Regions from separate parts of the Microlunatus sp. M237 genome, predicted to be linked through region 1. Evidence: predicted binding sites of a transcription regulator. Region 1 holds the regulator's gene; each other region holds the start of a gene.
What was found. Region 1 encodes LexA, which represses DNA repair genes until DNA is damaged. Its sites were predicted from a motif close to TCGAACANNTGTTCGA; they were not measured.

Region 1 (7,307 bases):
TGAGGCCGGCGGCAACGGGTTCATGGCGGTGGCTGCCACCCATGCCGCGCTGCTGCTCGCGCAGGGGGCCGGCCGGCTCATCCGGCGGATCTCCGACAAGGGCGTCGTCGCGGTGTTGGACCCCCGCCTGGTGACAGCCAGGTACGGCAGCTTCTTGAAGTCGTCGATGCCTGACATGTGGCCCACCACCGACCGGGAGACGGCGGTGCAGGCTCTGCGCCGGTTGGCCGGCACCGACTGAGCGGACCGTCGGCCCATCGGGCCGACGACCGGCGGGCAGCGGTGCGTTCGGCTGCCTCTGGTCAGCGGGTCGATCCTCTGCGACGCTGGCCAGATGGAGCACACCTACGACGTGGACCTCGCCGTCATCGGCTCGGGTCCGGGCGGTCAAAAGGCCGCGATCATGGCCGCGAAGCTGGGTCGCCGAGTCTGCGTGGTGGATCGGACGGCCATGGTCGGCGGCGTCTGCGTCAACACCGGCACCATCCCCTCGAAGACGCTGCGCGAAGCGGTGCTGTATCTGAGCGGGATGCAGATGCGGGAGATCTACGGGGCGAGCTATCGGGTCAAGGCCGATATCACCGTCTCGGACCTGTTGGCCCGGTTGCAGTACGTGATCGGGCGCGAGACGGAGGTGATCCGGGCGCAGCTGATGCGCAACCACATCGAGCTCATCGCCGGAATCGCCCGGTTCGTCGACCCGCACACCCTCTCGGTCGACACCGACGGGCCGCAGGGGAGTCGCACCGTCACGGCGGCCAAGATCGTCATCGCGACCGGCACCACACCGGCCCGACCGCCCCAGGTCGAGTTCGACGGCGTCCGCGTCCTCGACTCCGACCAGATCCTCACCGTCGACCACGTGCCCGACTCGCTGGTGGTCGTCGGTGCCGGCGTCATCGGGGTGGAGTATGCGTCGATCTTCGCCGCCTTAGGCACCCGGGTGACGCTGGTCGAGAAGCGGGCACAGATGCTGGACTTCTGTGATCCCGAGATCATCGAGTCGCTGAAGTTCCATCTCCGCGACCACGCCATGTCGTTTCGATTCGGCGAGGAGGTCGCCTCGGTGCAAAGCGCCGGCGTGGGCACGATCACCACCCTCGCCTCCGGCAAACGAATTGCGGCGGAGGTGGTGATGTATTCCGCCGGGCGGCAGGGAAACACCGACGCGCTCGACCTGGCTGCTGCCGGTCTGGTCGCCGACCGGCGGGGGCGGCTGGAGGTCGACGAGCACTACGCCACCGCGGTGCCGCACATCTATGCGGTGGGCGACGTGATCGGCTTCCCGGCGCTGGCGGCGACGTCGATGGACCAGGGCCGCCTGGCCGCCTCGCACGCGTTCGATGAGCCCGCCAACGAGCTCCTGGGGCTGCAGCCGATCGGGATCTACACCATCCCGGAGATCTCCTACTGTGGCCGCTCGGAGCTGGAGCTCACGTCGGAGGCGATCCCGTTCGAGGTCGGCATCTCCCGTTACCGGGAGCTGGCCCGCGGCCAGATCATCGGTGACTCCTACGGAATGCTGAAGCTGATCGTGCACGCCGAGACGCGCGAGATCCTCGGCGTGCACGTGTTCGGCACCAGTGCCACCGAGCTCGTCCACATCGGGCAGGCAGTCATGGGATGTGGCGGGACGGTGGACTATCTGGTTGACACGGTTTTCAACTACCCGACGCTGTCCGAGGCCTACAAGGTCGCAGCCCTGGACGTGGCCAACAAGCTCCGGGCGGTGACCCGCTTGACGACGGCGATGGTCACCGCCGAGCCGAGTCTGCTCTGACCGGCACCGCGGCTCTCGAGCCACCGCGGGCTCTGGTCGCCGTCAGAGCCGGCGCAGGACCGCGACCACCTTGCCGAGGATCGAGGCGTGGTTGCCGTCGATCGGGTCATACGCCGGGTTGTGTGGCAGCAGCCAGACCTGGTCCCCGTCACGCTTGAACGTCTTCACTGTGGCCTCGTTGTCCAGCAGCGCTGCCACGATGTCGCCATTGTTGGCGGTGGACTGCTGCCGGACGGCCACCCAGTCGCCGCTGCAGATGGCTGCGTCGACCATCGAGTCACCGCTGACCTGCAGCAGGAACATGGTGCCTTCGCCGACCAGCTGACGGGGGAGCGCGAAGACGTCCTCGATCCGCTCCTCGGCCAGGATTGGCCCGCCGGCCGCGATCCGACCCAGCACCGGCACGTGCACCGGCTCCGGGTACGCGTCGCCGACGCCGGTCTCATCCGCGGCCGTGGTGGTGACCGGTCCGAGCGCCGCACTGCGCGCCGCGGCCTGGCCGTCGCCCGGCAACAGGACCTCGAGCGCCCGTGGCCGGTTGGGGTCACGCCGCAGGAAGCCCTTGGCCTCCAGCATCTTGAGCTGGTGCGCGACGCTGGAGGAGCTGGCCAGGCCGACTGCCTCGGCCATCTCACGAATGCTCGGCGGATAGCCCCGCGAGTCGACGGCGTCCTTGATCACCTCGAGGATGCGTCGCTGGCGCGGGGTCAGACCGCTGGAGTCGGCGGGGCCGTCCGGGAGCGAGCTGACTGATGCATGCTCGCCGAGCTGGGCGGCGACGTCGCTCGCACGCGGGCGCCCGCGGCGGTTGCGCGGTGGAGTGGGGGCGGTGGTGTCGTCACTGTCTGCCATGAGGCTGAACATAGAGAAGCCGACTGACAAAATCAAACACCTGTTCGAGCGTGTCGCGACGGGCGGAGTGCGTCGGCTGCGGTTCACGCCGCCCCCGCAGGAACGATGCCGGAAGAACTGTCAGTGGTCTCTGGTGTGCTTCTTCCATGAGCCGACACGCCTCGAACACACGTACGAATGTGCTGGACGTCGGATCGTCAGTGCGATACAAATCAAACACACGTTCTATCGAACACGCGTTCGATGCCTTCCCGAGGAGCAGCACCATGAGTGCAATGACCATCGCAGGTGTGACCCCCGCAAGTGTGACCGGCGCGGGTGTGACCCGCGCCGGTGCGCAGGACCTCACCGCCGCGCGTCGCTCCGGCGTCCCCGCGGCGCCCGGACGGACCCGCCGACCGGCTCACGGCGCCGGGCGGGGCACCGGCCCGGTCACGCGGCCCCTGCGGCCGGTCCCGGCCCCGACCCTGGCGCGGGGTGCCCGGCCGGCGACGGCGTCCTGCAGCGTCGCGGCCCCGAGCGGATGGCGGCTGACCGATCGGGGGATCGCTGTGGTCCTGGTGCTGGGGCTGATGATCGCCGCAGCGGCAGTGACCGTCGTCGCCATGACCGCGCTGCGCGTGACCGGCGACAGCTACGAGCCGGTCACGTCTTCGTACTCCGCCCAGGGGTGATCCGCCGGCTGATGTCGACGCCGGGGGTCAGTGACCGCGATCGGGCGCATCGACGACGACGGTCTTGACCAGCTTGTCAGCGAAGGTCTGCTTCTTCTCGTCCCACAACGGCCACAGATAGCCGATGTAGGCCATCCCGTCGAGGATGTGGACGAGGTCGCGGACGAATGCGTTCATCGCGCCGATCGGCTGGCCGGTCTGCTCGCTGATCAACGTAATGTGCGTGACCCGCTTTCCGAGCGACTGGCCGGTGCGTCCGGCCACCACCCAGCGGTTGTAGATGGACCACCCGATGGTCGCCAGCAGGAGGACGAACCCGATCACCATCAGCGTGACCCCGCCGGTGAGGTCCGGGTTGCTGCTGCTGCTCGTGCTGACCACCCGCGAGATCCAGATGGCGTAGCCGACATAGAAGATGAGCTGCCCGACCAGGCTCGGGGCATAGTCGATGAGGTAGGCCCCGACCCGCTTGCCCCAGGTCGCATAGTCGGAACGGAGGGCCGGGACGTAACCCGCGCCCGGATATCCGCCGTAGGGCTGGCCGGGCTGCTGACCCGGTCCCGGTTGCCACACCCCGCTCTCTGGCTGCTGCGGGTACGACGCCTGCCCGTACCCACCGGTCCCGTACGGCGGCTGTTGGTTTGCGGACTGCGTCCATCCATACTCCGGCTGCCCGTCTCCCGCCTGGCCGTACTGGGGTTGTCCGTATTGGGGTTGTCCGTATTGGGGCTGGCCGGACTGAGCTTCACCGTATTGGGGCTGGCCAGACTGAGCTTGGCCGTACTGGGCCTGACCGTGAGCGGGCTGGGTGGAAGATCCGGTCTGGCCGGCGTCGTTCTGGCGTGCGGGATCGGGTCCGCCCGGTTGGCGGTCGTTCCACTGGGGAGGGTGCGATTCGGTCATGGCCATCCTCGTGCGGGGTGCGGGTCGCGGAGCATTCTAGGGCCGCCGAAGGGTCGTCGGATCCTGTCGCCGAAGTCGGTCGATCACCGGGCGGGCACAATGGAGCCATGGGCACCAGCTACCTCGCCAAGGAGTTCCGCCCCAGCCGCGGGCTGGTGGCGCTCGGTGGCTTCGTCGCCTACGGGATCGGGCTGAGTGCTCTCTATGCCGCCACCGGGCTGGGCCTGCCGTGTCCGCTGCGGAGCCTGACCGGTTGGGACTGTCCGCTCTGCGGCGGGACCCGGATGGGGGCGGCGCTGCTGCGGCTCGACATCGCCCAGGCGTTTCGCTACAACCCCGTCGTCCTGATCGGGCTGGTCGTGGTTGGTGTGCTGGGGCTGCTGTGGACCGCGGAGGTTCTCGGCGGCCCACGGGTCCGTCCACCGGCCAGGATCGCTGACCGTCTGCGGCGGGTCCATCCGACCCGCTGGCTGGTTCTCGTCGTGGCTGCCGGCGTGATCTACACCGTGCTGCGCAACCTCAGCTGAGCTGCACCCGCACCGCAGGCACTGCCGGCCAGTCGGGCGCACCGGGCGATCGAGCGCGAGTCTCTGCGGCTGTACGGCTGCCGCGACAGGCTCGCCCGCCAGCTCTCTCGACGACACGCGCTAAAAGTGTCAGTGGCCTTGCGGACAATGAGGTTAGGTCGTACCGTACCTATATCTAGTAGTTACACCCGTGTGCTTCCTCCACAGATAGTGGTTGGTTGTCCACACTGGTCCACAGGCCGACCACAGGCTTATCCCCAGATCTATCCCCAGGCGCCCCCGGAAGGAGCCTCCGTGCACTGCCCTTACTGCCGTCATACGGACTCCAAGGTGCTCGACTCCCGGGCCGCCGAGGATGGCTGCAGCATCCGTCGCCGTCGCCAATGCCCCGCCTGCGAGCGTCGCTTCACCACGGTGGAGCAGATGCAGCTGGTGGTGGTGAAGCGCAGCGGCGTGGTCGAGCAGTTCAACCGCGACAAGGTGATCAGCGGGGTCCGCAAGGCCTGCAAGGGCCGCCCGGTCGACGAGACGCAGCTCGCTCGTCTCGGCCAACTGGTCGAGGACTCGCTGCGGGCCTCCGGCCAGATGGAGGTCCCCGCCGACGAGGTGGGCGTGGCGATCCTGGGACCGTTGCGTGACCTCGACCAGGTCGCCTACCTGCGGTTCGCCAGCGTCTATCGCCAATACCAGTCAGTCGACGACTTCGAGGCCGAGATCGCTCTCCTCCGGGTGGAGCAGGAACCGCTCGGCATCGAGCCGCTGATCCCAGACCGGGGTGCAGAGAACACGGTCAGCCGGTTCACCCCGCACAAGCTCACTCCGGGTCGTCAGAGCCCTTGATCGGCCCGCTCGACTCCGAGGCAGGGCCCGCACAGCAGGGGAAGGCTCGTGCGGGCTCTGCCCCGGTCCCAAGGCTCACCTGCACGTCGTTTCCAAACGTCACACCCCCCGCTCCAGTCCATCCCCCGTCAGCACGGCAAGAAAGAGGCGCACATGACCGAGACCACGCGTTCAGCGAACGGTCGTCCCGAGACCCGCAAGCCCCGAGGAAAGGCCGCCGGCCTCTCCATCGGGCGGGTCTTCACGACCGAGGGGGTACACCCGTACGACGACGTCACGTGGGAGCGTCGCGACGTCGTGCAGCAGAACTGGAAGACCGGTGAGGTGGTCTTCGAGCAGAAGGCTGTCGAGTTCCCGGACTTCTGGAGCGTGAACGCCTCGACCATCGTGACCACCAAATACTTCCGCGGTGCTCTCGGCACCGAGGCACGCGAGCAGGGTCTCAAGCAGCTGATCGACCGCGTGGTCAAGACGTACCGCAAGGCGGGGGAGGACTTCGGCTATTTCGCCGCGCCGGTCGACGCCGAGATCTTCGAGCACGAGCTGACCTGGATGCTGCTGCACCAGTACTTCAGCTTCAACTCCCCGGTCTGGTTCAACGTCGGCACCCTGTCGCCGCAGCAGGTCAGCGCCTGCTTCATCTTGTCGGTCGACGACTCGATGGACTCGATCCTGAACTGGTACAAGGAAGAGGGCTTCATCTTCAAGGGCGGTTCGGGGGCCGGGCTCAACCTGTCCCGCATCCGTTCGTCGAAGGAGCTGCTGAGCTCCGGTGGGACCGCGTCCGGTCCGGTGTCGTTCATGCGCGGCGCCGACGCGAGCGCGGGAACGATCAAGTCCGGTGGGGCCACCCGGCGTGCGGCGAAGATGGTCGTGCTCGACATCGATCACCCCGACATCGAGGAGTTCATCGAGACCAAGGTCAACGAGGAGCACAAGATCCGTGCTCTGCGTGACGCTGGTTTCGACATGGACCTCGGCGGCAAGGACATCACCTCCGTCCAGTACCAGAACGCCAACAACTCCGTCCGGGTGACCGACGAGTTCATGCGCGCCGTGGAGGAGGGCGGCGAGTTCGGACTGCGGGCCCGCCAGGACAACCGGGTGATCGAGACCGTCGACGCCCGCGAGCTCTTCGGCAAGGTGGCCCAGGCCGCCTGGGGCTGCGCCGACCCCGGCATCCAGTACGACGACACGATCAACGACTGGCACACCAACCCCGAGACGGGCCGGATCACCGCGTCCAACCCCTGCTCGGAATACATGAGCCTGGACAACAGCTCCTGCAACCTGGCCAGCCTCAACCTGCTCAAGTTCCTGCGCGACGACGACACCTTCGACGCCGAGCTGTTCGAGAAGGCCGTCGAGCTGATCATCACCGCGATGGACATCTCGATCTGCTTCGCCGACTTCCCGACCGAGGCGATCGGCCAGACCACCCGTGACTACCGCCAGCTCGGCATCGGCTACGCCAACCTGGGTGCGCTGCTGATGGCCACCGGCCATGGCTATGACTCCGACGGCGGCCGGGCGCTCGCCGCGGCGATCACCTCGCTGATGACCGGTACGTCGTACCGTCGCTCAGCCGAGCTCGCCGCGATCGTGGGCCCGTACGCCGGGTATGCCCGCAACGCCGACGCCCACCAGCGCGTGATGCGCAAGCACCAGGCGGCCAACGACGCGCTGCGTACCGTCGGCTCGCTCGACGCCGATGTGCACAAGCGCGCCATT
Region 2 (7,307 bases), on a different contig from region 1:
ATCGCCAACGGCGTGAACCCGGCCAACCCGTTGTTCGACGACGTCACCACCGAGCTCAAGGAGACGTTGGACTGGGCCCAGTCGGACACGCTGTGGGCGCCGGACGTGATCAAGCTCGCCGACGGCAGGTTCTACATGTACTACGACGCCTGCAAGGGCGACTCCCCGCGCTCCGCGCTCGGCGTCGCCGTGGCCGACAAGGTCACCGGGCCGTACCAGGATCTCGGCATCCTGCTCAAGTCAGGAATGTGGGATCAGCCGAGCGAGGACGGCACGATCTACGACGCCACCAAGCACCCCAACACGGTGGATCCTGACGTGTTCTTCGACGCCGACGGCAAGCTGTGGATGGTCTACGGGTCGTTCTCCGGCGGGATCTTCATCCTCAGTCTCGACCCGACGACCGGCAAGCCATACCCGAACCAGGGCTACGGCAAGCACCTGATGGGCGGCAACCATGCCCGGATCGAGGGTCCGGCGGTGATGTACAACCCGAAGACGAAGTACTACTACCTGTTCATGACGTTCGGTGGACTCGACGCCAACGGCGGCTACAACATTCGAGTGGCACGATCACGACAGCCCGACGGGCCGTACCGGGACTCCGCCGGTAACGACATGGCCAACGTCAAGGCCGATCCGGCGAAGCCGCTGTTCGACGATGCGTCCATCGAGCCGTACGGCACCAAGCTGATGGGCAACCACCTGTTCCAGCGCGAGGTCGGTGATCCGGGTTCCGGGATCGGCACCGGATATGTCTCACCGGGCGGCACGTCCCCCGTCTACGATCAGGCCACCGGGCGCCAGTTCCTCGCCTTCCACACCAGATTCCCCGGACGCGGCGAGCAGCACGAGATCCGCGTGCACCAGATGTACACCAACGCCGACGGCTGGCCGGTCGCGGCACCGTCGCGTTACGCCGGTGGGTCGCCGACCACGGTCAAGCGCCACGACATGGTGGGAACGTACGCCTACCTCAACCACGGCAAGGCGATCTCGGCCGACATCACCCGCGCCAGCACCATCCGGCTCAACCGCAACGGCACCCTCGGTGGAGCCGTCACGGGGACGTGGCGTACGACCGGCCGTGACGCTGCTCAGCTCGTCATCGGCGGCAAGGCGTACGCGACGGTGTTCTCCCGCCAGTGGGAGCCGACGGAGCGTCGCTGGGTCGTCACGTTCAGCGGGCTGTCCAGGTCGGGAGTGGCGGTCTGGGGGTCGCAGCGGAGGTTGGTCAGTGACCGGAACGTGGTCCAGCGGGTGCTGGCCGACCTGACGGTCCCGCCGACCACTATCGCCGATCTCACCCTGCCGGGCGTCGGCACCCAGGGCAGCCGGATCCGCTGGACCACGAGCAACCCGGCAGTGATCAGCGCAACCGGCGATGTGACCCGCCCGGCGGCGGGCGAGGAAGATGCCCGGGTCACCCTCACCGCCACCGTCAGCAGCGGTCGGGTCACACGATCGAAGACCTTTGTGATCATCGTCCCGGCTAAGGCGCTCGGTGGCCTGGTGGCGCACTACGCCTTCGACGGGTCGCTCGCGTCCGAGGGTGAGGCGGCAGCTGGCGTGGTGTCGGGCAATCGGATCGGCCAGTCCGGTGGGACGATCACGTTCGGCCCTGGTGTCCACGGCCAGGCGGCCACCTTCGACGGAGACAGCGGCGTCCGGCTGCCCGACGGTCTGGTCAGCGGCAGCAGCTATGCGGTGTCGATGTGGTTGAACCCCGAGCAGCTGACAGCGTTCACGCCGACGTTCTTCGGGGCCAGGGACGAGAACAACTGGGTGAGCGTGCTGCCGCGCGGCCATGACGGCGTCGGTGGCAACACGATGGTGTGGTCGGGGACAAGCTGGTTCGACGCAGACACCGGCACGAAGATGCAGCCGGGGGAGTGGACCCACGTCGCGGTGAGCAATGACGACGGTCATCTCGTCGTCTGGCTCAACGGGCGTGAGGTCGTCAACCGTACGGGCTTCCCTGATGTGTTCACCACGACCACCGGAGTCTTCAGCCTCGGCGTCAACTGGTGGGACGCGCCGTACCGTGGTCAGCTGGACGATGTCCGGATCTACAACGCAGCGCTGACGACGGAGCAGGTGGCGGCGCTGGCGGAACGGTGAGTCATCTCCATCTGGTCCGGCATGCGCGGCCGGTCATCTCCGTGGCCAGCCCGCCGGGCCAGTGGAGGCTCGGTCCCGACGCCGAACGTGAGGTCGCCAGACTGAGGGAATCCGGCGTGCTTCCCGTCGGGGCTCGCTGGGCCAGCTCTGCAGAGCCGAAGGCGCTGAGTACGGCGCGTCTCCTCACGGACCGCGAGCTGAACGTCGACCCGGGCCTGGGGGAGGCCCGTCGGGCGAGCACCTTCTTCGCCGAGGCGTCGGACTTTCACCGCGCAGTCCTTGATGCGTTCCAGCACCCGAACGAGTCGGCTGCGGACGGCTGGGAGCCGTTGGCCAGCACGCGAACGCGTGTGGTCGGGCGTGCGGTGGAGCTGGTCAGCGCGGCGGGCGGGCAGGACGTGGTCCTGGTCGGGCACGGGACTGCGTGGACATTGCTGGTCGCCGCTTTGACCGGCGCGGACGTGGACGTTGAGGCGTGGCGCGCCATGCGGTTCCCTGATCACTGCGCCCTCGATCCAGCCCGGCGTGCCGTCGTCTCGGGCTGGGGTGAGTGGGCGGGGTGAATCCTGTCCTGCGGCCTGCCCCGGCCTCCGTAGGCAGTGCTCGGCGCCGGTAGGCAATCGCCGGTTAACTACGGCGGGGCACTCCTCGAAAAGTCCGAACAGTGTATTGTCATAGAACAAGTGTTCGATTATGATGAAGTATGGACGTGATCGGGGGTCAACTGTCGAGTCGGACACGACTCCCGCCGTCCATGCCCTGGCCGAGCTGGCCGCGGCGCTGGACCGGCTGATCGCTGCGGTCGGCGATGGCGGTTTGGATCATCTGGATGATCCGGATCTGCTGCGGTTCGCCGTGGACTTCGAACGGCTGCGGAAGCGGTTGTCGGTGGTGGACCACCGGGTGGTGTCCGACCTGGACGACCGACAGATCGCCGACCATCTCAACGCCCGCAGCACCAAAGCACTGCTGGTGCAGCTGCTGCGGGTGTCCGAGGCTGAGGCGGGACGGCGGGTCCGCGCCGCCCGGTCACTGGGGACGCACCGCACCATGCAGGGTCTGGAGGTGGAACCTTCGCATCCGGTCCTGGCCGCCGCGCAGGACGGGGGTGAAGTCAGCCCGGAGCAGGTCGACGTGATCGAACGGGCGTTGGAGCAGCTGGACCACCCCGCCTATGACCCATCGGTGGTGGCGGAGGCTGAGGCGGAGCTGACCGAGTACGCGCGCACGTTCGCCCCCCGGGATCTGCGGCTGATCGCGACCAAGCTGGTCGGGGCCTACGACCCCGACGGGTCCATCCCCGACGAACAGCTCCAGGCCGACCGGCGGCATCTGCGCCTGGTCGCCGCCCGCGACGGCAGCTGGATGCTGGAGGGCCGGTTGACCGGCGACACCGGAGCAGCGTTGTGGGCGGTCCTGTCACCACTGGCCAAACCACGAGTGGACGCCACCGGGGCAGCGAACCCGACGGCGGACGGCCGCACCAATGGGCAGCGGCTGCATGACGCCCTGGCCGACCTCACCGGCCGAGCCCTGCCGGCCGGTGGGCTGCCCGACACCGGCGGCACCCCGGCCACAGTCATCGTCACCATCAGCGCCGAGGATCTGCTGCACCGCACCGGCCACGCGGAGACCAGCACCACCACCCTCCTCACCCCCACCCAACTGCTCAGGTTGGCCGGGGAGGCCGAGATCATCCCCACTCTGTTGTCCGCGACCGGTGAACCGTTGGCGTTGGGTCGGACCCGACGGATCGCCACCCGCAGCCAGACCTATGCGTTGATCACCCGTGACGGCGGCTGCTCCTTCCCCGGGTGTGACCACCCACCGGAATGGTGCGACCGGCACCATTTGATTCCGTGGATCGACGGTGGGCCGACTGATGTGGCCAACCTGACGTTGCTGTGTCGCTATCACCACACCCACTTCGAACAACGTGGCTGGACCTGCACCCTCAACCCCGACGGGCTCCCCGCCTGGACCCCACCACGGTGGGCCGACTCCAGCCAGATCCCCATGATCAACAACCGCATCCGACGACGACACCTCAACCAGACAAGAGATCTGTCCGTCCGAACAGCCGAGCCGGCGCTGTGCTGAGGACAGGTCCAGCACGCTGGCAGCCGTCAGCGAGCGTCGCGCCGCGTCTTGAGCCAGCTGTCGATGATGGCCCATGCCGTGATTCCGGTGGCTCCGAAGCCGATCAGGATCGCCATAACGCGCAGCGCGTCGTGATCAACTCCGACATTCAGGGCGGCGTCGAGGAATGCGGGGTTGATCAGCTGCTTGTTCCCCAGCAAGGTCAGGACCAGGCTGACGAACAATATGGCTAGCCCGGTCTGGACCACCGCCAGGGTGGTGTTCCACCGGCCGCGTACGTACAGGGCCACAGCGAACCCGAGTTCCAAACCGATGAGCACCAGTGGCGCCGCGACCGTCCACTCCCACGCATCGGGGTTCAGGATCGCGAGCGACTCACCGCTCCAGCGTACGAAGCCGATGAGCTGGTCCCACAGGATCGCAGCAGCCGACACGGGGAGCAGGATCAGCGCTGCGATGAGGTCAGCCCGGCCCGTTCCTGTCGGCCGCGGCTCGGGGAGGTGCTCGACGTCCCACCGAGCGCCGACGTCAGCGCCTGTGCGGTCGATGATGGCAAAGACCAGCGTCACCCAGAAGCACAGTTGCACGACAACCGTCAGTCCGGCGACGGCTGTCTGTCCGACGATTTGGTCGAGTGGCGCCCCCGACAGTGACAGTCCGAGCGCAACTGCTCCGATCACGCAGGCCGGAACGATCGTGAGCAGCAGCTTCAGCAGCCGCTGCCAGGTGAGGTAGTGCCGCGGGCCGATGAGGTGCAACGGGCGGTCCGCATACCCCGCCGCGAGCGCCGCGGGGTCGCCCAGCTCCGTCAGTACTGCGCGTTCGGCGGCTTCGTATTCCTCGCCCTGCTCGACGCGACCATCGATGGCGTCGGCGATCGAGGTCTGCAGCTCCGTCCGGACGTCGTCCTGCGCGGGGGGAGGGAGGCTGCTAATCGTGGCGACGATGTATTGCTCTGTCAGCGTGGTGGCAGACATGGTCACTGCTCTTCCTGGTCAGGTGTGTCGTGGGTGAGGGAGGTGATCGCGGCGGTGATGGCAAGCCATTCCCGGGTGAGAGTGTCGGCGAGACGGTGGCCCGCGGTTGAGGTGCGGTAGAACTTGCGCGGGCGAGTTTCGTCGGTGTTCCACTCGCTGGTGAGAAACCCCTGTTTCTCGAGGCGACGCAGCAACGGGTAGAGGGTGTTGGCGTCAGTGGCGAAGCCGCGCTCTTCAAGACTCTTGAGCAGGCTGTAGCCGTAACCGGGCGTTCGCAACAGCTGCAGGCAGGCGAGTACGGCCGTGCCTCGCCGCAGCTCCTGCAGATGGGTCTCGAACTCTTCCGTCATGTAGGCAACGATAGTGTGTGTCGCACACCATTGTCCATAGAACATTAATGGCGGTGGGGACTATGGGCGTGGGGTTGCCGGTTAGATTGGCCGATGTCGAACGCAGCAGAATGCCCGTGACTGGGCGCCCAGTAGGCGCAGCAAGGCCGGTCATGGTCACCCAACCGGCCAGAATGGCGGGCTTCGATTCTGGGCAGGCGGGGCGCGCTCGGCGGCTCCGACCGGATCAGCGCCCGGAGTCAGGCCTCGGGCTCGTCCGCGTCGAAGCTCAACCGGGACAGGAACCGCCGCGTACGCGCCTGCTGCGGCGCATCGAAGATCTGGGCCGGCGGTCCTTGCTCGAGCACCCGACCGCCGTCGAGGAAGCACACCGTGTCGGCCACCTGCCGGGCGAAGGCCATCTCATGGGTGGCCAGCACCATGGTCATGCCGTCAGCCCGCAGATCGCGCAGCAGGGACAGGACTTCCCAGACCAGTTCCGGATCGAGCGCGGAGGTGACCTCGTCCAGCAGCATCACCGTCGGTTGGTTGACCAGAGCTCGGGCGATGGCCGCGCGCTGCTGCTGTCCGCCGGACAACGAGTCCGGCTTCATCCGGGCCTTGTCGGCCAGCCCGACGCGCTCCAGCATGGCCATCGCCTCACTGCGCGCCTGCGCCCGCGGTACGCCGTGGACCCGCACCGGTGCCAGGGTGATGTTGTCCAGCACGCTCAGATGCGGGAACAGGTTGAAGGCCTGGAACACGATCCCGACCCGGGACCGGACCGTGTCGGCATTGACCCGGGGGTCACTGATGTCCTCGCCGTTCAGCAGGATCTGCCCGTCGTCGATCGTCTCCAGCAGGTTGAGGCAGCGCAGCAGGGTGGACTTGCCGGAACCGGATCCCCCGATCAGCACCACGCACTGGCCGGTCTGGACCTCCAGGTCCAGACCGTTCAGCACCAGGTTGCTCCCGAACGACTTGCGCAGTCCGCGGGCGCTGAGCACCGTGTCCGAGGCGGTCATGTCGTGCCGCCCACCGGGCCGTACCAACCCTGCCGCCGGGCCACCCAGTCGGTGAACCGGGCCAGCGGGATGGTCAGCAGGACGAAGAGCAGCCCGGCCACCATGTACGGGGTGAAGTTGAAGTCACGAGCGGTCTCGATCTGCGCCGCACGGATGGCGTCGATCACGCCGAGGACGGCGATCAGTCCGGAGTCCTTCTGCAGGCTGACCAGGTCGTTGAGCAGCGGTGGCACCACCCGGCGCACAGCCTGCGGCAGCACCACGAATCGCATCGACTGCGGATAGCTCAGGCCCAGCGACCGGGCCGCGGCGCGTTGGGACGGATGTACCGACTCGATGCCGGCCCGGAACACCTCCGCCACATAGGCGGTGTATGTCAGCACCAGTGCCGCCGCGCCCCAGAACACCGGTTCGGTGGGCAGGCCCTGCAGCCGCAACGCCGGCATCCCGAAACCGAGCAGGAAGATCACCAATAGCAGCGGCAGCCCGCGGAACACGTCGGTGTAGGCCGCGGCGAACACCCGCAACGGGAAGAACACCGGTCCACGCAGCGTCCGCAAGATCGCGATCAGCAGGCCGAACACGGCGATCAGCACACCGCAGACCATCATCACCCGGAGGTTCAGCCACAGTCCGGTGGCCACCGCCGGCAGCGCCGACCACGCTTTCTCCGGGGAGAAGAACGTCTCCCGCACCCGTGGCCAGCCGGGCGTACCGGTGATCACCAAGATCAGCGTCGTCACGATCGCCACCGT
Region 3 (7,307 bases), on a different contig from region 1:
CCGACGTCGCTGCCGTCCGCCGCGCGGCAGTGGTACGGCCAGCCGCTGCCACCGCTGAGCCAGTCGACCGCCGACAACAGGTGGCCCGTCGCGGCCCACCGGACGAGCCCGTCCGGACCGGAGTTCCCGGCCGAGCCGGAGGGGTATCGGTCGGACGCCGGTCCAGAGCCGACACTGGCCTTCCCCGTGTTGCCAGACACCGCCGGCGAGCGGGGTAGGCGACAATAGCCCTCATGTCTTCTTCGCAGGAATCGCCTCCCGCCGATCTGGCGGTGCAGCGCCGGGTCCCTCGGCTGGCACCGCGCCCGTGGGCCCGGCTGACCGCCGCCACCCTGGCCGGACGCGTCGCGGCCACCGCGTCGCGGCTCGCCGGCCGTGGCAGCGGCGCCTCCATCAAGGGCCGGGTGATGATGACCATCGACCCGCAAGCGCTGAGCAAACTGCTGGCCCACAAGCGGATCGCGATGGTGTCGGGCACCAACGGCAAGACCACGACCACCCACTTCCTGGCCGCGGCCGTCCGCGCCTCCCTGGGTCATGAGGCTGACCGGATGGTGCACAACGCCGACGGCGCCAACCTGCACCATGGCATCGCGTCGGCGCTGTCGGAGCACCCGCGGGCCGACATCGCCATCTTGGAGACCGACGAGCGGGTGGTCGCCGATGTCATCCGACTCGGTCGGCCCGAGGTGCTGGTGCTGTTGAACTTCAGCCGCGACCAGCTCGACCGCCACCACGAGATCAAGGCGCTCGGCCGCAGCTGGCGGGATGCGCTGGAGCGGGCCGGCGAAGACGGTCCGGTCGTCGTCGCCAACGCCGACGAGCCGCTGATCGTCTGGGCGGCGCAGACCGCTCGACGGGTGGTCTGGGTGGACACCAACTCGACCTGGACCCAGGACGCCTCGCTCTGCCCCCAGTGCGGCTCCGGGCTGGTCCGCGACCAGCCGACCGAGACCGGCGGGACCGGCGGCGACTGGCACTGCTCGGGCTGCGAGCTGGCCCAGCCCAAGGGCGACTACCGAGTTGAGGACGGCAAGATCATCGACCGCCTCGGGCAGAGCTGGGACCCCCGGCTGAAGGTGCCGGGGGCGTTCAATGTGAGCAACGCCGCCTGTGCGCTGGCCGCGGCCGAGCTGATGGGTGTGCACCCGGGCACCGCGTTCGTCGGCATGCGCCAGGTCACCGCCCCCGCCGGCCGCTTCGCCACCGTACAGTTCGGTGACACCACCGCCCGGTTGCTGCTGGCCAAGAACCCCGCCGGCTGGGCCGAGGCGCTGCCGCTGGCACAGACGTCCACCGTGATCCTGGCCATCGACTCCGCCGCAGCCGACGGCCGCGACGTGTCGTGGCTGTGGGACGTGGACTACGAGCAGCTCGCGGGTCGTACCGTGATCGCCACCGGACCGCGGGCTCAGGACCTGGCGGTCCGGCTGTCGCACGCCGACGTCGAGTTCCGCTGCATCCCCGACCTCGCGGCGGCCCTCGCCGGTCACGTCGAACCCGTCGATGTGATCGCCACCTATACCCCGTTCCAGCGACTCAAGAAGATGGCAGGCGTCTGACTCATGCCACACACCCCTCCCGGCGAGCGCGTCGAGATCGTCCTCGTCTATCAATCCCTCCTCGGTATCTACGGTGACCGGGGCAACGCCACGGTGCTGGCCAAGCGCCTGCAGTGGCGCGGCTACGACCCGGTGCTGACCGTGGTCGAGCCCGGCGACCCGCTGCCGGAAACCGGTCAGGTATACCTGCTCGGTGGCGGTGAGGACGCCGCCCAGATCTCCGCGGTCCGGGCGCTCCGGGCCGACGGCGGCCTGCACCGTGCCGTCGACCGCGGCGCCGCGGTGTTCGCGGTCTGCGCCGGCTATCAGATCGTCGGAAAGTCGTTCACCGTCGGGGACAAGGACGAGGAGATCGAAGGTCTCGGCCTGCTCGACGTCACCACCACCCGCGGCCCCGTCCGCGCCGTCGGCGAGCTCCTGTCCCGATGGGAGACCCCGGCCGGGACCACGGAGCTGATCAGCGGATTCGAGAACCACGGGGGCTACACCCGTCTCGGGCCGACGGCGGAGCCGCTGGCCACCGTCGAGGTCGGGGTGGGCAACTGCGACGACGGCACCGAGGGTGCGGTCGCCGGTACGGTGATCGGCACCTACCCCCACGGCCCGGTCCTCGCCCGCAACCCCGCGCTGGCCGACCACGTGCTTGAGCTGGCGTTGGGGCGTACGCTCCGTCCGCTGGTCCGCCCGGAGGTCGAGGAGCTCCGGCGGCAGCGGCTCGCGGCGGTCCGCAAGACCTCCCGTTGACGTTGGGCCAAAGGTCCGCTTGAGCCAGCGATGCGGCCAGCCGCGCGCGGGTAGACCCGGATGATCGCCTAGGTCGCCCGACCGCACCGTTGTCACCCAACTGCACTGTCATCCCCCCGACTGCACCGTGATATCCCGAGGCACCGTGGTCCCCCGACCGCACCGTTGTCACCCGACCGCGCTGTGATCCCCCGACCGCACCCGACCGCACTGTGATCCCCCGACCGCACCGTTGTCACCCGAGGCACCGTGGCCCCCCGACCGCACCGTGGCCCCCCGACCGCACCGTGGTCACCCGACCGCACCGTGGTCGAGCGCTGGGCGGGTGACGCGACGCAGGACCACAGATGCCACCGCGCCAGGTGCGCGCTCACCGACCACAGCGGATGATTACCGCGCCTGCTGGTGGTGCAGCGCGGGGTCTGCGGCCGAGACGGGTCTCGCAGTCCCAGGTCCACGCCGGTCACGGCGTTGGAACGCACCAATCGAGGGCAGCCATCGACGGAACCGGCCATCGCTGGTCGGGGAATCAGCCTGCTGCTTGCGTGGCCAGGTCTGTCAGCCGACTTGGTCGATCGCCGCTGCACCAGACGACTGGCATCCGCGGCCGCCTAGATGTTCGCCCACTCACGCGCGTCGGACCAGGTCATGCCCTCGGGTCCGGCAACGCGTCTCAGTCGCGCGATCACCGCCGGGAGTCACGCGATTCGACGCAGTGCGGCTGCGCGAGCGTGGTGCGAACTGGGCGATGGCCCTTGCTCGTTGCATCAGCACCGGCAGAGTCGCGTCGTCCGCTGGGGTCGCTACGGTCACCTCCACCGTACGGCTCAGGATAGGTGGGCGATCGCTGAGATCAGGTCTAAAGATTTCCCCGATCAAGGGTTGTATTCGAATGTGCGTTCGATTAGAATGAAGCATGGACGCGATCGGGGGATCGAACAACGAGTCGGACACGACTCCCGCGGTGCATGCCCTGGCGGAGCTGTCGGGAGCGCTGGACCGGCTGATCGCCGCGGTGGGCGAGGGTGGGTTGGATCATTTGGATGATCCGGACCTGCTGCGGTTCGCCGTGAACTTCGAGCGGGTCCGAAACCGGATGTCGGTGGCGGATCATCGGTTGGTGTCGGACCTGGAGGAGCGGCAAGTCGCCGATCAGCTGAACGCCCGCACCACCAAAGCACTGCTGGTGCAACTGCTCAGGGTCTCCGACGCCGAAGCAGGCCGGCGGGTCCGGGCCGCCCGGGCGCTGGGGACGCACCGCACCATGCACGGCCTCGAGGTGGAACCGTCCCACCCGGTGTTGGCCACCGCCCAAGGTGCGGGCGAGGTCAGCCCGGAGCAGGTCGACATCATCGAGCGCGCGTTGGAGCAGCTCGACCATCCCGCCTACGACCCCTCCGTTGTCGTCACCGCGGAAGCTGAGCTGACCGGGTATGCGCACACGTTCGCTCCACGAGATCTGCGGCTGATCGCGACGAAGCTGGTCGAGGCCTACGACCCCAACGGCACGGTCCCCGACGAACAACTCCAAGCCGACCGGCGGCACCTGCGCCTGGTCGCCACCCGCGACGGCAGCTGGACACTCGAGGGCCGGTTGACCGGCGACACCGGAACAGCCCTATGGGCGGTCCTGTCACCGCTGGCCAAACCACGGGTAGATGCGACCGGGGCAGCGAACCCGACGGTGGACGGTCGCACCCATGGGCAGCGGCTGCATGACGCCCTCGCCGACCTCACCGCCCGGGCCCTACGCGCCGGTGGGCTGCCCGACACCGGAGGCACCCCGGCCACGGTCATCGTGACCATCACCGCCGACGACCTGCTGCACCGCACCGGCCACGCGGAGACCAGCACCAACACCCTGCTCACCCCCGCGCAGCTGCTCAGGTTGGCTGGGGAGGCGGAGATCATTCCCACCGTGCTGAGCGCCACCGGTGAACCACTCACCCTGGGTCGGACGCGGCGGATCGCGACCAGGACCCAGACGTATGCGTTGATCGCCCGCGACGGTGGCTGCTCGTTTCCCGGCTGCGACCTTCCACCGGAATGGTGCGACCGGCACCACCTGATCGCCTGGATCGACGGTGGCCCCACCGATGTGGCCAACCTGACATTGTTGTGTCGCTACCACCACACCCACTTCGAACAACGCGGCTGGACCTGCACCCTCAACCCTGACGGGCTACCAGCGTGGACCCCACCCCGCTGGGCCGACCCCAGCCAGATCCCCATGATCAACAACCGCATCCGACGACGACACCTCAACCAAACAAAGAATGTGAGCGTCCGTCCGAAGGAGCCAGCACTATGCTGACGACTTGGCTGCTAGCAAATCCTAGGGTTGATCCATGGCCGTGATCCTGAGGACTGGAATGCACCAGCGAAGGAGCGGGCAAGGCTTCACGAACTCGGTGGACCCCGGCAATCTCAAACCTCAGGACAAGAGCCGCACTTGGCGCCGCTGCAGACTGACGCCGCTCAGTCGTCCGTCGAGTCGGAGGCAGGAGCGACCAATCCGGCAACAACACGGGGCCACGTGTGCGACGCCGAGGAGCACCCGTAATCTGCCAGACATGCAGACTCGCACCCTCGGACCGTTCTCGGTCTCCGCCATCGGACTGGGCGCCATGCCCATCTCCATGAACTCCGACAAGTCCTATCCGGACGAGGCCGGTGGCATCGCCACCGTGCACGCCGCTCTGGACGCCGGTGTCACCTACATCGACACCGCCGACATCTACGCCCCCAGCTGGGACAGCATGGGCCACAACGAGGAAGTGGTCGGCAAGGCGCTTCGCTCCTGGTCGGGCGACCGCGACAGCATCGTCATCGGGACCAAGGGCGGCATCACCCGCGGCGAGGGCGAGAGCTGGGGCCGTGACGGCTCGCTGGAGTATCTCCGCAGCGCCGTGGAGAAGTCGCTGCGGGCGCTCGGCGTGGACGTCATCGACCTTTATCAGTGGCACCGCCCCGACCGCTGGAAGCTCTACCCCGAGGTCATCGGCCACTTCCAAACACTGAAGCAGGAAGGCAAGATCAAGGCAGTCGGCATCTCCAACGCCAATGTCGAGGAGATCGAGGTGGCCATCGAGGTCCTGGGTGAGGGCGGCCTGGCCAGCGTGCAGAACGAGTTCTCCCCCCGCTTCCGCTCCAGCGAGGACGAGCTCGACTTCTGTGGCGAGCACGGCGTCGCCTTCTTGCCGTGGAGCCCGCTCGGTGGGACCGGCGGCGGTGCTCGCGAGGTCGGCGACAAGTTCGCCGTCTTCGGCGAGATCGGCCGGGACCACGGCGTCAGCCCGCAGCAGGTCGTGCTGGCCTGGGAGCTCTCCCTCGGAGAGCACGTCATCCCGATCCCCGGCGCCCGGCGGCCGGAGTCGATCACTGACTCGGCCAAGGCTGCCGACCTGATCCTCAGTGACGACGAGCTGGCGCGCTGCAGTGCGTCGGGCGGCCCTCGGTGAGTTCAGCCGATGACCACCCAGACGTGGTCATCATCGGCGGCGGCCACAACGGTCTGGTCGCCGCCGCCTACTTGGCCCGGGCCGGCCTGGACGTACGCGTCCTGGAGGCTCGGGACCGGTTCGGCGGCGCCGTCGCCAGCGAGCAGGTGTTCGCCGGGGTGGCCGCACGGCTGTCCCGGTTCTCCTACCTGGTGTCGGTGCTGCCCGAACAGATCATCACCGACCTGGGCCTGGACCTGGAGCTGCGGTCGCGGGCGGTGGCGACGTACACCCCGGTGGGTGACGACGGGATCCTGATCGAGCGTCCCGAGACGATTACCACCGCCGAGTCGTTCCGCCGGCTCACCGGTGACGACAAGGCGCACTCGGACTGGCGGCAGTTGCACGACCGGCTGGGTCGCCTCGCCGCGGTGGTCGCACCGACGCTGCTCGGGCCGCTGCCACGGGCCGCCGACGTTCGCGCACAGGTCGAGCCCGCCGCCTGGCGTGGGCTGATCGAACGTCCGCTGGGTGAGCTGATCGAGTCGAGCCTGGCCGACGACACGCTTCGCGGCATCGTCCTGACAGACGGGCTGATCGGCATCCTCAGCGGTGCGCACGACGAGTCGCTGCGTCAGAACCGGTGCTTCCTCTACCACGTGATCGGCAACGGCACCGGCGAGTGGAAGGTACCGGTCGGTGGCATGGGCGCCGTCGCCACCGCTCTCACCCGGGCCGCCCGCGACGCCGGAGCCACGCTGCTTCTCGACAGCCCGGTGACCGCCGTCGAGCCGGACGCCACCGGGGTCGTGGTCCGACTCGACAATGGCGAGACCCTGCGGGCCAAACACCTGCTCGCAGGCTGCGCCCCGGCCGTGCTCGACCGGCTCCGTGGCCGGACGCCCGAGATCCCCGAGGGCAGCCAGACCAAGATCAACGTGGTGGTCCACCGGCTCCCCCGGCTCCGCTCCGGGCTGGACCCGAAAGTCGCGTTCGCCGGCACCATGCACCTCAACCAGGGGTACGCCCGCCTCGAGCAGGCCCGGGTCCAGGCCGAGGCCGGCGTGATCCCGGACCCGTTGCCGTGCGAGGTCTACTGCCACTCGCTGACCGACGACAGCATCCTCTCCCCCGACCTGCGTGACGCCGGCTTCCACACGCTGACCATCTTCGGCCTGCACACCCCCGCGCGGGCGTTTCGCGCCGACCCCGACGGCACCCGGGAGCGGGCCCGCGAGGCGGCATTGCGGAGCCTGCAGCAGGTGCTGGCCGAGCCACTCGAGAACTGTCTGGCCCGCGACGCGGCCGGCAACCCGTGCGTGGAGGTGATGACTCCGCTCGACGTAGAAGCCGCGCTCGGCATGCCCGGTGGGCACATCTTCCACGGCGACCTGAGCTGGCCGTGGTTGGCCGACGACGCGGTGGTGACCTCGCCGGCCGAGCGGTGGGGCGTGGCGACAGCCGACGAGCGGGTGCTGCTGTGCGGGTCGGGATCGGTCCGCGGCGGAGCGGTCAGTGGCCTGGGTGGGCACAGCGCAGCGATGGCCCTGCTGGAGATGCT
Region 4 (7,307 bases), on a different contig from region 1:
GGACTCGGGCTGGCAGTCAGCCCGGCCGACCACTCCGTACGCGCCGAGCAGCACCGGCTCGTCCACCACGTCAAGCACGTCGAGCTCGACCACGGCGGCCGAGCCGACCGTGCCGGTGAGCGACCCGGGCGCGACCAGCCCGGCCGAGACCGCTGCCGACGACACGGTTCAGACAGCACCGGTCGAGACGCCGGTCGAGACAGCGCCGGTCACGGCCGAGCCGGTGTCGACCGATGCGACCGAGCATTCGGTCGCCGCGGACCTGAACGACACTCAGGTCGACGGGATCTCACCCGGAGCTGACCGTTCTCGCTACGTCGGCGACGACGTGTACGTCGGCAAGGAGCCGCCGGCCGACTTCCTGATCAAGGGCAACGAGCGGTCGATGAAGTACCACCTGCCCGACTCCGCCGGTTACGTCCGGACGATCGCCGAGGTCTGGTTCCGGACCGAAGCGGCCGCCAAGGAAGCCGGGTTCGTCCGCGCCCAGCGCTGACCCCGCTCGAACTGGCCTCGCCCGATCTGGCCCCGCCCGGTCGGGTCCGGCTCGCTCATGCCGCTGCCCCCGTCCTCTCCGCTGAGGGCGGGGGCAGCGTCGTTTCGCCGGTCGGCCGCGAGCCCCGCCCGGATTGGCCAAAGAAATTCGGTAGGTCGCGCTCACAAATCGTCCACCTCAGAGGCCTTCTTCCACTAAGACCACTGTGGAAGGACTCCGATGCCCTCGATGACCGCGCGACCGCCCGACCTCCCGCCGCATCCAGACGACCCGCACCCGCACGGCTGGGTCGACGCGACACCGTTCCGGGCCCACGTTCTCTTCCTGATGAGAGCCGGCCGGCTCGAGCCGGAGGTGATTGCCTTGCTCGCCGGCGTCTCCCCTCGGCTGGTCGAGCGGCTGCTGGTCGGTCATCGGGGTCGACCGGTCCGTCGGCTGCGCCCCGAATGCGCCCGGCAGCTCTATGCGCTCAGCTGGCCGAGTGTGCGCGACGCCATCCGACGGACGGTCCCGGCGACGGTCGCCCGCGACCAGCTCGCCGTCTTGGTGCAGCGCGGCTGGGAACTCCCCGAGCTCGCCGCCGCGGTGCAGCTGAGTGGTCCGGCGGTGCAGGCCCTCCTGGCGGGGCAGCTGCGGGTCTGCCCGCAGTTGGTGGTGCTCCGCGCTCGGGCGGCGGTCGAGCGGAGTGAACGGACGCGGATACGTCGCGCGGAGCACACCATCGCCGCCCGGGCCGCCTAGGATCGCGCCCATGGCGGAGCCGACGGTGGCGGCGTGACGGTCGACGTGTGGCCGGGCGCGGTCGCCGCCCTGGCCACGGCCGCGGCGATGGCGCTGGGATCAGCCCCGGTGCTCCGTCGCCTCCCGGAACCGGAGCACGGCGACGAGACCAAGATCCCCTACGCCGCTTTAGCGACCAACCGGTTCGTCCTCGGCTGCGCCGCGGCCAGTGCCGTGGCGTCCCTGGTGTCGTGGTGGTGTCTCCCGGGCGCGGTCCAGCCGCTGTGGGCCGTGCTGGCGACCGTCGGCGTCCTGCTCGCCGCGATCGACCAGGTCACCACCTGGTTGCCGTTGGGACTGACCCGGGTGGGATGGCTGGCGATGCTGCTGGCGGCGGCCGGGTTCGTGCTGCTGGGCGCCACACGTGCTGACCTGCTGCGGCTGGTCGTCGGCGCCGGAGCCGCCGGTTTGCTCTATCTGGGCGTCTGGGCGGCCACCCGGGGCGGCTTCGGCTTCGGCGATGTCCGCTTCGCACCACTGCTCGGGGCTGCGGCAGCCAGCTGCTCGTGGACTCTGCTGCTGTGGGGACTGACCCTGGGCACGATGGTCGGGGCGGTGTACGGGGTGGTACGTCTGCTGCGGGGTCGCCGGGGTCCGTTTCCGTACGCGAGCTCCATGCTGGCGGGTGTCTATCTGGGCGCGGTGCTGCTTGCTCTGACCGGAGCCTGAGTCCGCAGGCAGCCCTGTGGATGAGCGCCGAAATTGTCAGTAGTGGGTCGTAAATTGTACGTATGTTCGATTCGAGGATGGAGTTGCCGGCAGACACTGCCGTTGCTGCGGCGCGCGTCGCCGAGCTGCACCCGGCTGCTAGTGGGGACTGAGACCCGGTTGCTGGTGTTCGCCGCGCACTGGGCTGACCTGCACGGACCAGGACCTGATGCTGTGGTTGATTCCGGACCGAACACGGAACACTTTCGCCAGCTCGGTGGCGACGGACACCGCTGGTGTCGGAGTACGCCGCCGGGGAGCTCGGGACGTTGCAGGAGACCACCACCGGTGCCGCGTCGGCGCAGATGGCCGATGCGTTGGATCTGCGGCACCGCTTCCCGCGCTTGTGGGCACGGGTGCTGGCTGGCGAGGTGCGGGGGTGGAAGGCCCGTAAGGTCGCCCAGCACACCCGCCACCTGACATTCGACGCAGCCGCGATGGTGGATGCGATGGTGTGCGGTCCGATCGGGGCGATCTCCTGGGCACGGTTTGAGAACCTGCTGCAGGCGACCGTGATGAGCGCGGATCCGGTGGGTGCGGAGGCACGGGCAAGGTTGTGGGAGGCGGAGCGGTTCGTCCGCGTCGGTCGGACCGAGGTGGGTGGGTTGAAGGTGTTGGTGGCCCGGGCCAATGCTGGTGATGTGGTTTGGTTCGTCGCGATGGTCAACCGCATCGCGGAGATCCTTCAGCTGGAAGGCGATACCGGTCCCGTCGGTGTGCGCCGGTCGAGGGCGATCGGGATTCTCGGTCAGCCGGCGACGGCGCTGGCGATGCTGCAAGCCCATCAGGGCGACCCATGCGATCAGGTCGAACCCAGTACCGACGACCCCGGCAACACCGACACGCATCAGTCGGTGCGGTTCGACGGGCCGGTGGTGGATCCGGTGAAGGCGCGGCCGCAGACCACGCTCTACATTCACCTCAGCCACGAAGCCCTGATGGCCGCAACCCACGAGAGCGCCCCCGACACCGGCGGCGCCGGCCCTCATGACCCCGCGAATCCATCCGTCGTCGGCAGAACCGGGGGTGGGGCCGAAGGTGGCGACCGGCGCACCATCGGTGGCTACGTGGGCCGGATCGAAGGCGACGGCCCTGTCACCATCGACCAGATCCGCCGATTCCTCGCCAACACCCCCAACACCATCACCATCCGCCCCGTCCTCGACCCGAACCCGGCACCGGTAGATGCGTACGAAGTCCCCCACCGCCACCGCGAAGCCCTCCGACTCCGCAACCCGGCCGACGTCTTCCCCTACAGCACCAGCCTCAGCCGCACCATGGACCTCGACCACACCATCCCCTACGCCAACCCAGGCCCACCCGAACAGACCAGCCTGACCAACCTCGGCCCGCTGGACCGACGACATCACCGACTGAAGACCCACGGCCGTTGGCGACTCCGACAACCCGTACCCGGTGAGTACCTGTGGCGATCACCGCACGGCTGGGTCTACCTGGTCACCAACCAAGGCACCCACGCCCTCGGCAACAACGCTTTCACCGACCGCATCTGGCACACCGCCACCGCCATGCAACGCCGACCAGCCCGGGCCGCGCCGGCGGCCAACGCCGCCTGACGGCGACGCCTCCGCTCGGGACTACCGCGACTCAGCGCTCACCGAAGACATACAGCAGCGCCCGACCATAGGCGTCGGCCGCGGTGGACTGCGGTTCGGTGTGGAAGGCCTTGTCCGGCCCGCTCACCGTGACGACGTACGCCTCACCGGCGAGGTCGAGGGAGAGGAAGTGCTCGCCCAGCAGCTCGCGGAGCTGCTCCTCACGCGGCAGCCACACCACGTCGGTGGACTCGACCGAGTCCAGCGCCCACTCGACAGTGCCGTTGAAGTGGAAGCGTGACTCCCCGTCACGCGTGACCAGCTCGACGACCATGTCGCTGACGGTGAACACCGACTCGGAGATCTCTGGTTGCGGGATGAAGAACTGATCGGAGTTCTGCGGCGTCCAGTCGAGGTGCGGAGCGAGACGGGTGGCGAGTTCGCGCGAGATCATGTCAGCAGTATTGCCCGGCACCGCCAACCCGGCACCACCAACCGCTGGGATTGGCCCCTGCGCTGCCGGTCCCAGGCTTGGCGACCACAGTTAGGCTTCTGATCATGACCGCCCCCAGGCCGGGCTGGTATCCAGATCCAGCAGGCACCGCCGAGCTGTATCGCTGGTGGGACGGCGAGGACTGGACGCAGGCGATCAGCGAGTCGGCACACGCACCGGCTCCCGGCGGACCCATGCCGGACCAGACATGGCCGCCCGAGCTTGACGTGGACCCCGCCGACGAGCCTCTCCCCCGCCGCCGGTCGGTGCTGCGCTCTGTGGTGGTCGTCACCGTCTGTCTTGCTCTGTTCGCCACCGCCGGGCTGGGTGCGGGCCTGGTCATCTGGCGTGACGCCTCTCAGCCCCGCTCCGCCGAGCGTGACGTTCCACCGCCCGGCCACTCCCCGGTCGCGACCGCCTCCACCTCGACCCGCCCGACCGGACAGCTGGACGAGTCCACCGGTGTGGCCTCGATCGGGCGGGCCTCGATTCAACTCCCGCCGGAGCCGTACGAGACCTACAGCGACCCGATGACCGTGCCCGGCGTCTTCGACATCTATTTCACTGCCAACGCCGTGATCCACGATCGGTACGACCGGCGCCACGACTGGTCGGCCTCGGTCGGGCTGGCCCACCTCACCCCGACACTGACCGAGTCCGGCGACCTCGACCAGGCCGCCGGAGCCGCCATGAACGCCGTCGTCCAGCGCTTCTTCGGAGGTCAGGCCGACTCGGTCAGTGACCCGACCACCTCTGACTGGTCGGTCGACGGTCACCCCGGCGTGATGTTCACCGCCACGGTGCACTACACGATCGATAAGCTGCCGAGCCGCTACGACGAGGTGACCGTCCTCCTGGTACGCCTCGACGACGGCTCGCTCATCGCCGCCCTGAGCTCGGTGCCCAACGACGCCGACGCCACGACGCGCTCGCTGGCGCAGGCCTCACTGGAGTCCCTCACCGTCTCCTGACGGGTACGCCTCAGCGTACGGAGCGACTGGCCTCGACCCAGGCAGCCAGCTTGTCCCGGGCGGCGCCGGAGTCGATCGCCCGCTGGGCGACCCCGACGTTCTCCCGCAGCTGCTCCACCAACCCGTCGCCGGCCAGCGGACCCGCGTAGGCGGTCAGAGCCGCCGCAGCGTTGAGGACCACGATGTCGCGGACGGGCCCCTGCCGGCCGTCGAGCACGTCACGGACGACCGCGGCGTTGACCGATGCATCCCCGCCCACCAGGTCGGCGACGTCGGCGCGCGCGATGCCGAGCTCGGTCGGGTCCAGCTCGCTACGGTGCACCTCACGGCCGGCGTACGACCACACCGTGGAGGTCGTGGTCGTGGTCAGCTCGTCCAGCCCGTCGTCGCCGTGGAAGACAAGTCCCTGGCCGCCACGCGCGGCGAAGACGCCGGCCATCAGGTCGGCCATCCGGGCGTCGGCCACGCCGACCGCCGAGGCGACCGGCTGCGCCGGGTTGGTCAACGGGCCGAGGAAGTTGAACGTGGTCGCGATCCCGAGCTCACGCCGCGCGGCCGCCGCGTGCCGCAGGGCGGGGTGATAGCGCGGAGCGAACAGGAAGCCGACACCGACCTGCTCAACCACGCGGGCCTGCTGCTCCGGCGTGAGATCGAGCGCCACGCCGAGCTCCTCCAGGACATCTGCTGCCCCGCAGGCCGACGATGCTGAGCGCGCGCCGTGCTTGACCACGCGAGCGCCGGCTCCGGCAGCCACGATGGCGGCCATGGTCGAGACGTTGACCGTGTTGGCCCGATCTCCGCCCGAACCCACGACATCGACCGCCGGGCCCGGCACCTCGATCGGGGTGGCGAACTCGATCATCGTGTCGGCCATGCCGGTGATCTCGGCCACAGTCTCGCCCTTGGCCCGCAGGGCGACGACGAACGCCGCCATCTGGGCGGGTGTCGCCTCACCGGAAAGGATCGTGCCCATCGCCCACGCCGTGGCGTCGGCGTGCTGGTCCTCGCCACGGACCAGGGCGGACAGCACCTCTGGCCAGCGGTTGCCCTGACTGGTCATCGCAGAATCGTCATCGCGGTCGTCAGGCTGACTGAATGGTGCCGGCCAGCCGTTCCCGCAGCAGCGAGGCCACGGTCGCCGGCAACCGGACCGGATCCACCGGATGCCCGACGACGCCGTCGGCGCGCGACCAGGTCGCCAGCCAGGCGTCGTCAGCACGCCCGGTCAGCACCACGATCGGCGGGCAGCCGAACACCTCGTCCTTGAGCTGGCGGCACAGACCCATGCCACCGGGCACGGCCTCGCCGTCGAGGATGGCCAGGTCGATGCCACCGGCATCCATAGCGCTGATCACGGCCGGCTGGGTGGCGACCTCCACCACCGTCACCGGCGGCAGGTCACGAGCCACCTTCCGGCCCAGCGTCAGCCGCACGTTCTCGCGCACCGTGCGGTCGGAGGCGTACAGCAGCACGGTCAGGGCTTCCGGAGCGGACTGGCTGTCGTGCGCACTGCTCATGGGATACCTCACCGGGACGGCGGACGGGACGGCCCGATCGTATCGCGGGCGGGCAGCGACGCCGAGAGGGTGTGCCCGGGCGAGCCCCAAGGTGACCTCAGGCGTTTGTCGGGCAATAATGACCGTGTGGCCATTCACACCTCCGACGCCCACGGCGCGCCCGTCGTGCCCCACGGTGCCCTGCACCCCATCGCGCAGTCGCGCCTGCGAGGGACTCCAGGCAGACCCGACATGGTTGCCGTCGGCACCATCGTGTGGCTGGCCTCGGAGCTGATGTTCTTCGCGGCCCTGTTCGCCGCGTACTTCACCATCCGCAACGTCACCAACGCCCAGGGCGCAGCCGCGGGCACTGGCACTTTGTGGGACACCGAGACGGCGCTGCTGAACATCCCGTTCGCCATCGCCAACACCACGGTGCTGGTCGCCAGCTCATTCACCTGTCAGATGGGCGTCTTCGCCGCCGAGCGCGGCCAGGTCGGCCGGACCGGCTCGTTGCTGCAGATCAAGGGCTGGGGCCTGCGCGAGTGGTACGTCCTCACCTTCATCATGGGTGCGTTCTTCATCGGCGGCCAGGTGTTCGAGTACGCCGAGCTGATCCACGAGGGCCTGACCATCTCCTCCAACGTGTACGGCTCGGTGTTCTTCCTGGCCACCGGTTTCCACGGCCTGCACGTGGCGGGAGGTCTGATCGCCTTCTTGCTGCTGCTGGGGCGTACGTTCCTGGCCCGCACCTTCACCCATGAGCAAGCCGTCAGCGCCGTTGTAGTGTCCTACTACTGGCACTTC

Region 2: AC1XX3_RS09440 (HNH endonuclease signature motif containing protein) is a predicted target of LexA. The motif match lies at 2,797-2,812, and genes of this name have one in related genera.
Region 3: AC1XX3_RS01515 (HNH endonuclease signature motif containing protein) is a predicted target of LexA. The motif match lies at 3,195-3,210, and genes of this name have one in related genera.
Region 4: AC1XX3_RS07075 (HNH endonuclease signature motif containing protein) is a predicted target of LexA. The motif match lies at 2,000-2,015, and genes of this name have one in related genera.

Annotation. Positions count from the first base shown of each region.
Region 1 is NZ_JBXHBL010000003.1:848,077-855,383, reverse strand. Features, by position in the region: gene AC1XX3_RS15020 (ATP-dependent DNA helicase) at 1-241, shown strand, start outside; gene sthA (Si-specific NAD(P)(+) transhydrogenase) at 335-1,780, shown strand; gene lexA (transcriptional repressor LexA) at 1,823-2,632, opposite strand; gene AC1XX3_RS15005 (hypothetical protein) at 2,899-3,306, shown strand; gene AC1XX3_RS15000 (RDD family protein) at 3,334-4,209, opposite strand; gene AC1XX3_RS14995 (DUF2752 domain-containing protein) at 4,317-4,736, shown strand; gene nrdR (transcriptional regulator NrdR) at 5,031-5,576, shown strand; gene AC1XX3_RS14985 (vitamin B12-dependent ribonucleotide reductase) at 5,730-7,307, shown strand, end outside.
Region 2 is NZ_JBXHBL010000002.1:676,596-683,902, reverse strand. Features, by position in the region: gene AC1XX3_RS09450 (family 43 glycosylhydrolase) at 1-2,121, shown strand, start outside; gene AC1XX3_RS09445 (histidine phosphatase family protein) at 2,028-2,684, shown strand; gene AC1XX3_RS09440 (HNH endonuclease signature motif containing protein) at 2,815-4,221, shown strand; gene AC1XX3_RS09435 (permease prefix domain 1-containing protein) at 4,248-5,198, opposite strand; gene AC1XX3_RS09430 (PadR family transcriptional regulator) at 5,201-5,548, opposite strand; gene AC1XX3_RS09425 (amino acid ABC transporter ATP-binding protein) at 5,788-6,552, opposite strand; gene AC1XX3_RS09420 (amino acid ABC transporter permease) at 6,549-7,307, opposite strand, start outside.
Region 3 is NZ_JBXHBL010000001.1:321,932-329,238, forward strand. Features, by position in the region: gene AC1XX3_RS01500 (superinfection immunity protein) at 1-228, shown strand, start outside; gene AC1XX3_RS01505 (MurT ligase domain-containing protein) at 411-1,562, shown strand; gene AC1XX3_RS01510 (type 1 glutamine amidotransferase) at 1,566-2,306, shown strand; gene AC1XX3_RS01515 (HNH endonuclease signature motif containing protein) at 3,223-4,620, shown strand; gene AC1XX3_RS01520 (aldo/keto reductase) at 4,880-5,767, shown strand; gene AC1XX3_RS01525 (phytoene desaturase family protein) at 5,764-7,307, shown strand, end outside.
Region 4 is NZ_JBXHBL010000002.1:181,650-188,956, forward strand. Features, by position in the region: gene AC1XX3_RS07060 (sunset domain-containing protein) at 1-496, shown strand, start outside; gene AC1XX3_RS07065 (hypothetical protein) at 725-1,237, shown strand; gene AC1XX3_RS07070 (A24 family peptidase) at 1,271-1,945, shown strand; gene AC1XX3_RS07075 (HNH endonuclease signature motif containing protein) at 2,221-3,561, shown strand; gene AC1XX3_RS07080 (pilus assembly protein CpaE) at 3,593-3,994, opposite strand; gene AC1XX3_RS07085 (DUF2510 domain-containing protein) at 4,099-5,004, shown strand; gene trpD (anthranilate phosphoribosyltransferase) at 5,015-6,064, opposite strand; gene AC1XX3_RS07095 (response regulator transcription factor) at 6,087-6,521, opposite strand; gene ctaE (aa3-type cytochrome oxidase subunit III) at 6,648-7,307, shown strand, end outside.